3 regions of the Shewanella sp. S23-S33 genome follow, and region 2 is predicted to be linked to each of the others. Evidence: predicted binding sites of a transcription regulator. Region 2 holds the regulator's gene; each other region holds the start of a gene.
What was found. The regulator FliA, encoded in region 2, starts transcription of late flagellar genes. The targets are predictions, from matches to a motif close to CTAAAGNTNNNNNNNNNNNNGCCGATA.
Positions count from the first base shown of each region.

Region 1: ACHA99_RS19325 (DUF5610 domain-containing protein) is a predicted target of FliA. The motif match lies at 1,936-1,962, and genes of this name have one in related genera.
Region 3: ACHA99_RS08350 (VC2046/SO_2500 family protein) is a predicted target of FliA. The motif match lies at 1,820-1,846, and genes of this name have one in related genera.

Region 1 is NZ_JBHFFD010000069.1:77,546-80,825, reverse strand. Features, by position in the region: gene ACHA99_RS19335 (FMN-binding glutamate synthase family protein) at 1-1,140, opposite strand, end outside; gene ACHA99_RS19330 (histidine phosphatase family protein) at 1,152-1,769, opposite strand; gene ACHA99_RS19325 (DUF5610 domain-containing protein) at 1,996-2,622, shown strand; gene ACHA99_RS19320 (ferredoxin--NADP reductase) at 2,747-3,280, shown strand, end outside.
Region 2 is NZ_JBHFFD010000019.1:67,510-70,789, reverse strand. Features, by position in the region: gene ACHA99_RS05340 (protein phosphatase CheZ) at 1-569, opposite strand, end outside; gene cheY (chemotaxis response regulator CheY) at 583-966, opposite strand; gene ACHA99_RS05330 (RNA polymerase sigma factor FliA) at 1,014-1,727, opposite strand; gene ACHA99_RS05325 (MinD/ParA family protein) at 1,720-2,601, opposite strand; gene flhF (flagellar biosynthesis protein FlhF) at 2,606-3,280, opposite strand, start outside.
Region 3 is NZ_JBHFFD010000025.1:5,804-9,083, forward strand. Features, by position in the region: gene ACHA99_RS08330 (PLP-dependent cysteine synthase family protein) at 1-1,059, opposite strand, end outside; tRNA gene ACHA99_RS08335 (tRNA-Tyr) at 1,288-1,372, opposite strand; tRNA gene ACHA99_RS08340 (tRNA-Tyr) at 1,515-1,599, opposite strand; tRNA gene ACHA99_RS08345 (tRNA-Tyr) at 1,671-1,755, opposite strand; gene ACHA99_RS08350 (VC2046/SO_2500 family protein) at 1,881-2,369, shown strand; gene ACHA99_RS08355 (DUF406 family protein) at 2,578-2,865, shown strand; gene ACHA99_RS08360 (bifunctional diguanylate cyclase/phosphodiesterase) at 3,111-3,280, shown strand, end outside.

The DNA.
Region 1 (3,280 bases), on a different contig from region 2:
GAGTTTACCCGAAGCGATGACTTTGATGCGTTTACGCAAGCCTCGTTGGATCAAGACATTAACTAGGATTGGTAAGCTTTCCTTCAGTGGTAATCCGACATAATCCATTAAAGGTTGTGGTGCAGCGCCTGTGCCGCCATCGGCACTGTCTAAAGTAAAGAAGTCGGGGGCAGAGTCTTCGCCACGACGTTCGATTTCATCACATAAATCTTCGAGCCACTGTACGTCACCGAGTACGGCCTTAATGCCCGTTGGTTTACCGGTAACTTTACGTACTCGTTCAACCATATCCAAAATATCGTTCACGGATTTGAATTCAATATGACCATTAGGGCTAATAGAGTCATAACCCTGAGGAATACCGCGGATATGGGCAATTTCAGCTGTGACTTTGATCCCTGGTAAAATGCCACCTTTACCCGGTTTAGCCCCTTGACTCATTTTAATTTCAAACATTTTGACTTCGGGATGAATGGCTATCGACTTGAGCTTTTCATCGTCTAAATGTCCGTGCTCATTACGTACACCGTATTTGGCTGTTCCAATTTGAAAGACGATATCGCAGCCACCTTTTAGATGATAAGGGCTCAAGCCGCCTTCACCTGTGTTAAGCCAGCAACCCGCCTGCGCCGCACCGTGGGAAAGGGCGGTAATTGCTGGGCGCGATAGAGCCCCAAAGCTCATGGCTGAAATATGACAAATGGCTTGAGTCGTATAGGGTTGGCGGCAATTGGTGCCAATTGTCAGTGGATGAATGGGCGTGATCTCTTCATCTTGGGTTGGGAAGGCGGTATTCATAAACATAACAGTACCGACAGTATCCAAGGGGCGAGTCGAACCAAAGGCGATAGTTCTATCGACATTTTTAGCCGCGCGGTACACCCAACTGCGTTCTGCACGGTTGAATGGCAATTCTTCCCTGTCTTGGGCGAAAAAGTATTGTCTAAAGAACTCGCCTTGTTTCTCGAACAGATACCGAAAGCGACCAATTACAGGATAGTTATGTCTTACCGCTTGTTTGGTCTGCATTTTATCTGCGATATACATGTAAATAACCGCGAGTACTGCGAGTCCTATTATAATTAAAAACAACCCTGAAAATAGATCGAGTCCCCACATAAACCAATTGAGTTCACTCATGTTATTTATCCTTATTCTTGTCCATAACGGGTGGCGATCAAGCTCGCAGGTTGGTCATCATTAAGAGAGAGTAAAAACAGCTGGCTATAGTCATCTTCACTTATCGCTTGGATCTCCGGTCCACCAAGGGCTTTAATGATCAGTGGGACAGTGTTTGAATGCCCAACGATGAGTGTATTGCCCTTTACAGCATGCACTTGTTCGACAATGTGTTGAATATGTTCTTCGATAGGTTTGGCAGCTTCTACTATCGTCACAGGTAAATGGCGATCCTCGGCGATGGGCGCGAGTGTTTGCTGGGTTCTTAGGTATTGAGTCGCAATAAGTTGCGACAGCGGCGTGCGGCTCAAGGCAGTGATCAGTGATGCTGCGCGTATTTCTCCCTTGGGTGATAACTGCGGGTTATTGGCTGGTGTGTCGGCTTTTTCCGCATGTCTGACTAAAATAATTAGTCTGCTTTCCGCATGAGCTTGGCTAATGGGAGTAAAGCCGAGGCAAGTGAATATGACGAGGCTTGTTAGCAGGCTAAAGCGTTTTATATTGATACCCAGATTATGCTTAAAATAGTGCTTAAGGATTAGTGTAAACCCGTGAAAGCGGAAATGACTCAAACTGCGGCCTGCTGCCATGGTGTAACATCCTTTTCTATTGGCTTATGTCTAAGCTCAGCGATAGTAATGATCTGCATTGCGGTGGGTTGGCGCTTTATGCACCTTATTAAAGAATGAACCCACTTAATTTATGTGGGCCTTATCATGGCCTTGTGGTCAGATGGTACTTCAATTCTAAAAATTACTAAAGCTGGTTAAATTTTGGTCGATAATTAAGTCGACCCGAATTGAATGGATAGTCATCATGGAAATCAATAAACCCCCTCAAGTGCAAAGTACCCCTTTGCCACAGAAAAAATATGCTGAAAACGCGGCGTCTAAGGGCACCGAAGTGAGTGATTCGAAGGACGCGAAAGCCACAGAAGTAACCTCGAAGCAAACTGCGCAGCAAACGAGCAAGCAGCTGATGAATCAAGCGATTTTATCGGCACAGCAAGATGTGAATATCAAGTCAGGCGATCAGTCTATGGCCTTGCTTTATCGCGCAGCGATAGAGTCGATTAATAAAGAATTAGCGCCCACTATGGGCGAGAACGCGATTCAGACGGCTTACGATAATGGCGTAGATACTTCTCCAGAAGCGACTGCAGATCGTATCGTGAGTTTTGCGACGCAGTTTTTTAGCATTCACCAACAACAAAATTCGGGTATGAGTCTAAGTGATCAACTCGATAGCTTTATGGGGATTATTGGCGGTGCCATCGACAATGGCTTTAAAGAGGCTAAAGATATTCTGTCCGGCCTTAAAGTATTGCAGGGTGATATTGCCGATGGTGTCGATAAAACCTACAGCTTAGTGCAAGAGGGGCTGCAAGCCTTTAGAGATAGCTTTAACAAGAAGACTGATGAGACAGCATCGAGTCCGAGTTAATACCTCAGTATTTTCAGTTCTATATTCAGCGTTATAGTCATAAGCCCCTTATATAAGGGGTTTTTGTTGTGCAGAAAAAAGTCTATGCTGGAAGCCTATTTAACGTTTCGCTTGAGGGCAGGTTATGTGGATTAGGGGACAAGTGATAGAACGTATTGATTGGAGTGATAAGTTATTCTCATTGCGCATTGCTGCCGAGTTAGCTCCATTTATTCCTGGTCAGTTTATCAAGTTAAGTCAAATGCAAGATGATAAGCGTGTGGCTAGAGCCTACTCCTTAGTTAATTCTCCCGATAAACCCTATGCCGAGGTGCTCGCCGTTGCGGTAGAGGATGGCCTGTTATCGCCTCAATTACACAACCTTGCAATAGGCGATGAAATTGAAATTACCTCAACCGCGACTGGTTTTATGACCTTAGCTGAAATTCCTAAGGGTGAACTCCAAGGGAAGCATTTGTGGTTTTTAGCCACAGGAACAGCAGTAGGGCCATTTTTGTCTATGCTCGACACCGATGAACCTTGGGAGCGTTTTGAAAAAGTCGTGCTTGTGTATGGCGTGCGCGAGGCACAGGATTTGGCATATCTTGATAAGCTGCGTAATTTAGAACGCAAATACCCTGAACAATTTACATTAGTCTTGAGTGTGACCCGTAAACCC
Region 2 (3,280 bases):
TTACTTTCTACTTCCATTACTAGATCAATAACACGACGTATTATTTGTCCTGTTAAGTCTTGAAAATCTTGCGCCATCAAAATTTGATTAAGCAATTCACGTAATCGAGTCGAGTCATTTGCACTACGAGACATAAGGTCTTGTACATCGTGACAAAGGCCCTTAAATTCAGTCAGCGCTATCTCGCGTCGCATTAATCTGTCCCAAGATGGCATGACATTTTGAATATTTACGGTCACGGCATTAGCCAAAGGTAAACATTCTTCAACCGCATCCATGGTTTTATTTGCAGCTTGTTCGGTCATGTCAATAACGTAATTTAAACGTTGCTTGGCATCGGGGATCTCTGTATTGGCTAATTCAGCAAGACGATTATCAACTTGAAAATCCATCAGCGCACTATGAAGTTGCCGAGTTAATTTACCTACTTCTTCGAATAATTCTCGTTGCAGTGGAGCAGCAAGCTCCCGAAATAAATCATCTGCCTGACTTTGCTCACCTGCACTTAATAATTCAACTAAGTGCTGAGCTTGCTCGAGCGTGATGAGCCCTGATGTTTGTGACTTCATAGCTCATCCTTGCTCAAGCGAGTCGTTCGAATATTTTATCTAACTTCTCTTTCAGCGTTGCAGCGGTAAAAGGCTTAACCACATAACCATTCACTCCCGCTTGAGCGGCAGCAATAATCTGTTCACGTTTTGCTTCAGCAGTCACCATTAATACGGGTAAATGCTTCAGCGAATCATCAGCGCGAATTGCTTTTAACAGATCGATTCCTTGCATACCAGGCATATTCCAATCTGTAACAACAAAATCAAAATCCCCCTTTTGCAACATCGGCAGGGCTGTTGAGCCATCGTCTGCTTCTTGGGTGTTATTAAACCCCAAGTCTCGCAACAAGTTCTTGATGATACGCCTCATTGTCGAAAAATCGTCAACAATGAGAATCTTCATATTCTTGTCCAAGGTTTCCTCCGGTGAGCTGACATTCTGTGCTCGATTAATAATTATACTTATGTCCAGTGCTTGAGTTTAGCTTTCAATCGCAACATTGCCTGACTTAATATCTGGCTAACCCGCGATTCACTGACTTCAAGAATGGCGCCAATCTCTTTTAAATTCAATGCTTCATCGTAGTACAGGGATAACACTAATGCATCTCTTTCAGGCAATAATTTAATTGCCTCAACCAGAGCAGAATGAAATTGGTTCTCAGCTAATGCTTCAAATGAATCATCATCGGACCGATCACTCACTGTAAGTATATCCTGAGATACGCCTAAATCTTCTATCCCTATGATTTTTCCGACAGAAACATCGTTAAGAATATGATGGTACTCATCGAGCGTCATATCAAGTTTTTCTGCAATTTCTGTGTCGCGTGCATCACGGCCCAGTTCTTGCTCTAACTCATCAATAGCGTGTGCAACCTTACGATTGTTACGATGAACGGAACGAGGGACCCAGTCGCCACGACGAATTTCATCTAACATGGCTCCACGTATGCGTATGCCGGCGAAGGTTTCAAATTTCGCACCCTTGCCACCATCAAACTTGGATGATGCTTCTAGTAACCCCATCATCCCAGCTTGGAGTAAATCATCTAACTGCACAGATGCAGGTAGTCTGGCGAGTAAATGATGCGCAATTCTTTTAACCAACGGAGCATACTGTTCAACGATCGACGATTTATTGTCTAAACAAGTATACGCAGCGGCTTTATTCACTCGTTTTTTCCTCTTGAAAATCTGGTCGTTGTACTAAACGCTCAACGAAAAACTCCAAATGCCCACCAGGTTGCTGCGGCACAGGCCAGCTCAAAATTTTATTTGCCAATCCTTGATACGCAATCGCCGCTGGTGATTTAGGATAAGCTTCAACCACCAATTTTTGTTTACGAACAGATTTACGTAAATTTTCGTCAAATGGAATCGTGGCGACTAATTCAAGTGCAACATCTAAAAATCTGTCGGTCACTTTACTGAGTTTAGCAAATAATTCCATACCTTCGCGTAAACTACGCACCATATTGGCAACTATTTTAAAACGGAACACACCATGCTCACGGCTGAGAATTTTAATCAGGGCGTAGGCATCGGTAATCGAAGTGGGTTCATCACAAACAACGACTAACACATCCTGCGAAGCACGTGAGAAACTGAGCACCATATCTGAGATCCCAGCCGCAGTATCTACGACTAGAATATCAAACTGAGTCCGCATCTCACTAAATGCACGGATTAATCCAGCATGTTGCGCAGGGCTTAATTCCACCATCCCCTGTGTTCCTGAGGTGGCAGGTACTATGCCTATCCCCTTAGGACCACGCACGATAATATCGTCAAGCTCTGCATCACCAGAGAGAACATGAGAGAGGTTACGCTCGGCACGAATACCCAGCATGACGTCGACGTTTGCTAAGCCAAGGTCAGCGTCAAGTACCAAGACACGCTTGCCTTTTTCGGCTAATGCCACAGCAGTATTAATAGAAACGCTGGTTTTACCCACGCCTCCTTTACCACCAGTGACCGCGATTACTTTCACTTTTTCGTTATAGGGTTGATTCATCATACGTAAACCACTTGCTTGATCCAGGGTCATAAATCTACTCAAATGCACAGGCCATATTATCTGACCACGCTGTGTCTTGTAATGATTGTTGTTCTGTACTATCTAACGCTGCGAGTGCCTGCTGGGCTAAATCTAGGGTATCCGCAACTTTCATATCTTCAGGAACTCTTTGTCCATCAGTAATATAACTTAATGGTAATCCGTTTTGGATCAACACACTTAATGCCCCTGCTAACGACACAGATTCATCGAGTTTTGTGAGAACGACACCAGATAGGGGAATGCGTTTAAAATGATTGACTGCATCTTGCAGCACACGGCGCTGCCCTGTCGCAGACAGTACCAGATAACTGCGGATAGGTATCCTGCTATTTGCAGTTAAATTATCAAGTTGCTGGTAAAGGCGCATATCTCGCTGTCCCATGCCAGCCGTATCTATCAATACTAGCTTGCGATTCCTAAACTGATAGAGAATTTGCTCTAATTCATTTAGATCATGAGCTTGCTTTACTGGGCAGCCCATTATTTTGCCATAAGTTGCTAATTGCTCATAGGCTCCGATGCGATAATGATCTGTGGTAATTAAAGCAACATGTTCAGCACCATGATGTGCCGCAAAACGGGCAGCAAGTTTAGCTAATGACGTTGTTTTACCAACGCCAGTAGGACCAACTAATGCAACCACCCCGCCCTGTTTCACAATGTCATC
Region 3 (3,280 bases), on a different contig from region 2:
CCAATCTGTATCGTAATAAGTATCAAGGTAACGCTCACCCGAGTCACAAATGAGGGTCACTATTGAGCCTTGCTCTCCACGCGCTTGCATTTGTACGGCAAGTTGCAATGCGCCGTACAGGTTGGTTCCTGTGGATGCGCCGGTTTTGCGGCCAATTAATTGTTCTAACCAATGAATCGTCGCCACCGATGCGGCGTCGGGAATTTGCAGCATAGTATCGACAACTCCAGGAATAAACGATGGCTCGACTCTCGGTCGACCTATGCCTTCAATCTTACTGCCATTGCAACAGGTTAAGCTGGCATCGCCGCTCTGATAGAAATCAAAAAAAACGGAGTTTTGCGGGTCGACTACGCAAAGTTGTGTTGCCAACCTCTGATAGCGAATGTAGCGGCCTATGGTCGCCGATGTGCCGCCAGTGCCTGGGCTCATCACTATCCACCGCGGGATAGTGTGTGGCTCGCGCTCCATCTGATTGAAAATCGAGTTAGCGATATTGTTATTACCGCGCCAGTCGGTTGCACGCTCGGCGTAGGTGAATTGATCCATATAATGGCCGCCGAGCTCTGCGGCAAGGCGCGCCGATTCTGCGTAAATCTCACTGGAATGATCGACAAAATGACATTGGCCGCCATAGAAAGTGATCTGCTCAATCTTCTTTTTAGCTGTGCTTTTGGGCATCACGGCAATAAAAGGTAAACCGAGTAAGCGGGCAAAGTAGGCTTCAGAAATCGCCGTACTGCCCGATGAGGATTCGATAATTGGCGTGCCTTGCTTAATCCAGCCGTTACACAGGGCATAGAGGAAGAGTGAGCGGGCGAGGCGATGCTTCAAACTCCCTGTCGGGTGGGTACTTTCATCTTTAAGATAAATATCTATGCCATCGAGCATAGGTAATTCAAGCTTAATCAAGTGGGTATCGGCGCTGCGCTGAAAATCCGCTTCAATCTTGCCTATTGCGTGGGCTTCCCATGTTGGGCAGAGTCTGTGAGCGCTGTGAGAATCCACTGGTGGTTGAATCGTGTTAGAAATCATAGTAGTCACATCGAAAGGGATCATTTTCAGAGCTTATCACAGGGACGGGCAAAGCGGTTTTATTGGATGACCTTGAAGTCATTCGCTTAAAGTCGAGCACGACGTAATTGAAATCAAAAAATGTCGTTAACCAAGAGGTTTACTTAACATAGAAATACTAAGAATTTAATTAGATTAAGCTGAAATAATTAGATTAAGTTGGAAAAGACTATGCGGAAGTGGAACAAGAAGGATATGCGAGAGTGAAAGAAATGGTGGAGGGAGAAGGATTCGAACCTTCGAAGGCTGAGCCGTCAGATTTACAGTCTGATCCCTTTGGCCACTCGGGAACCCCTCCACAAACTTTCTTTTTAGCTTTACAACTAACTTTTAAAATTGTCTTTCAAAACATCATCAATAACGGACTTGTTTATCAAGACAAAACTAAACATTGGCCATGCTTAGTCTTTGAAAATGATCCTCTGCGTTAGAGATAAAGATGGTGGAGGGAGAAGGATTCGAACCTTCGAAGGCTGAGCCGTCAGATTTACAGTCTGATCCCTTTGGCCACTCGGGAACCCCTCCACGAATACCTTTAACGCTTTTGTAAAACTCTACATCATTTTCGAACAACACGATAAAACTTGCAGTGCAAATGGTGGAGGGAGAAGGATTCGAACCTTCGAAGGCTGAGCCGTCAGATTTACAGTCTGATCCCTTTGGCCACTCGGGAACCCCTCCTCAATTGCGGCCGCCATAGTAGTCAGAAACCTTTTCCATGTAAATACCCAATTTAAAAATATTCCTAAAGTTATGTATCAAATGGTCGATTAACTAACAACGAATTGTTTTGACGATGTTTTTTTATGCAAATTGATGTTCCTTTAGTCAACGAAGCCCAAATTGGCACCCGCTTAAACGCGGCGATAGAAAACGACAGACGGGGCGAATTCGCCCTGTTGCTGTCGTTACTGTCGGTTGACGCACGGGACATGGCACAATTCCAATGGCAAAATGAACTTGATATGGCGCAAAAATTACAACGTCAGTTCGAATTGCCACCGCAGCAAAGTTTAATGGCGGATTTATCGTCTGCTGAACCAGTGGTTGATAACAGCAGTATTTTTATGGCTCAAGGTCCACGTGCGTTTCAATTACAACAAGCATTGCGACCGGAAGCCTTAGTCATCCGTGGCGGCGAGTCAGTCGCAATGGCAGAAGCGTTAAGTAACTGTGACCATGTGACTCAGCTGAGGCAAAGGGGCCAATTAACCGCACCCAAAGTCGAGATCATGCACTTTGCTGATCAATTGGCAATCCAACGTAATCTTGTGCCTTTGCTCGCCTCAGCCTAAGGCCGTCTTCCCGCAAGTGGTCTTCAATACCCATCAAGTCAATCTGATCCATTTCGATAAATAAGCGTGAGCTAAAGCCAGTTATCTTGAAGCTTAATTACCTATAATTCGTATTAACCTATCGAGTTAAAATTTACCGCGTTAAAAATTTAACGAGCATATTTTAGTGATGCCGTTAATCAGTCGCTCTATACATTAAGGAATACAGATGAAAGGCATAATAGAAGCACAGAGCCCGACAGTGAATGACACTTGCACCGATTGCGGCAGCTTTGTCGATATCGGCGCCGTTATTGATGAACACGATACGTTATTGACGTTAAATTTTGTTGGCGATAGCGCTCAAGCGGATGCCGAAAGCATGGCAACACGCGCTCAAACTCGATTTGCTGAAGTGCAAACTGAATTTGTGACTAAGACTGAAGGCGTCGACTTACTGCTGACCTTCAATGTCAGCGCGGAAAAAATGATTTTTCAATTGGAAAACGGCCTGTAATTTTTAAAGCAGCACTTTAGTTTTTAGTCGGTCATAGATGTCACGGAAATCGCGCTAATTGCCTAAAAATGCTGCTATTGTTAACCAAATTGTAATAAATTGTGCCACATGTTGCTGTGCTTACAACAGTTAGTGTAATCTGCCTCCAAATAAGAATAATTCAATCAGCTTAATTCCACATTTTGAGGTAAGTTTGCTAACAGCAAAGACCTTTAGCCCAACACGAAGTTTTGTAGGGAACCAGCGTGAAGCGACGTCAGCATCAGCATTTATTGGAGTCTTTGGTACAGTCAACTGCAAAACAGCAGGGCGATTTCACAAAGACGGCAGAGTTAACCACAGAGTTGTTGTGCCAGAATTTAGCGGTTTCTTTGGTATCAGTGTGGACTTTTTCATCTGATCAACAAACCCAATC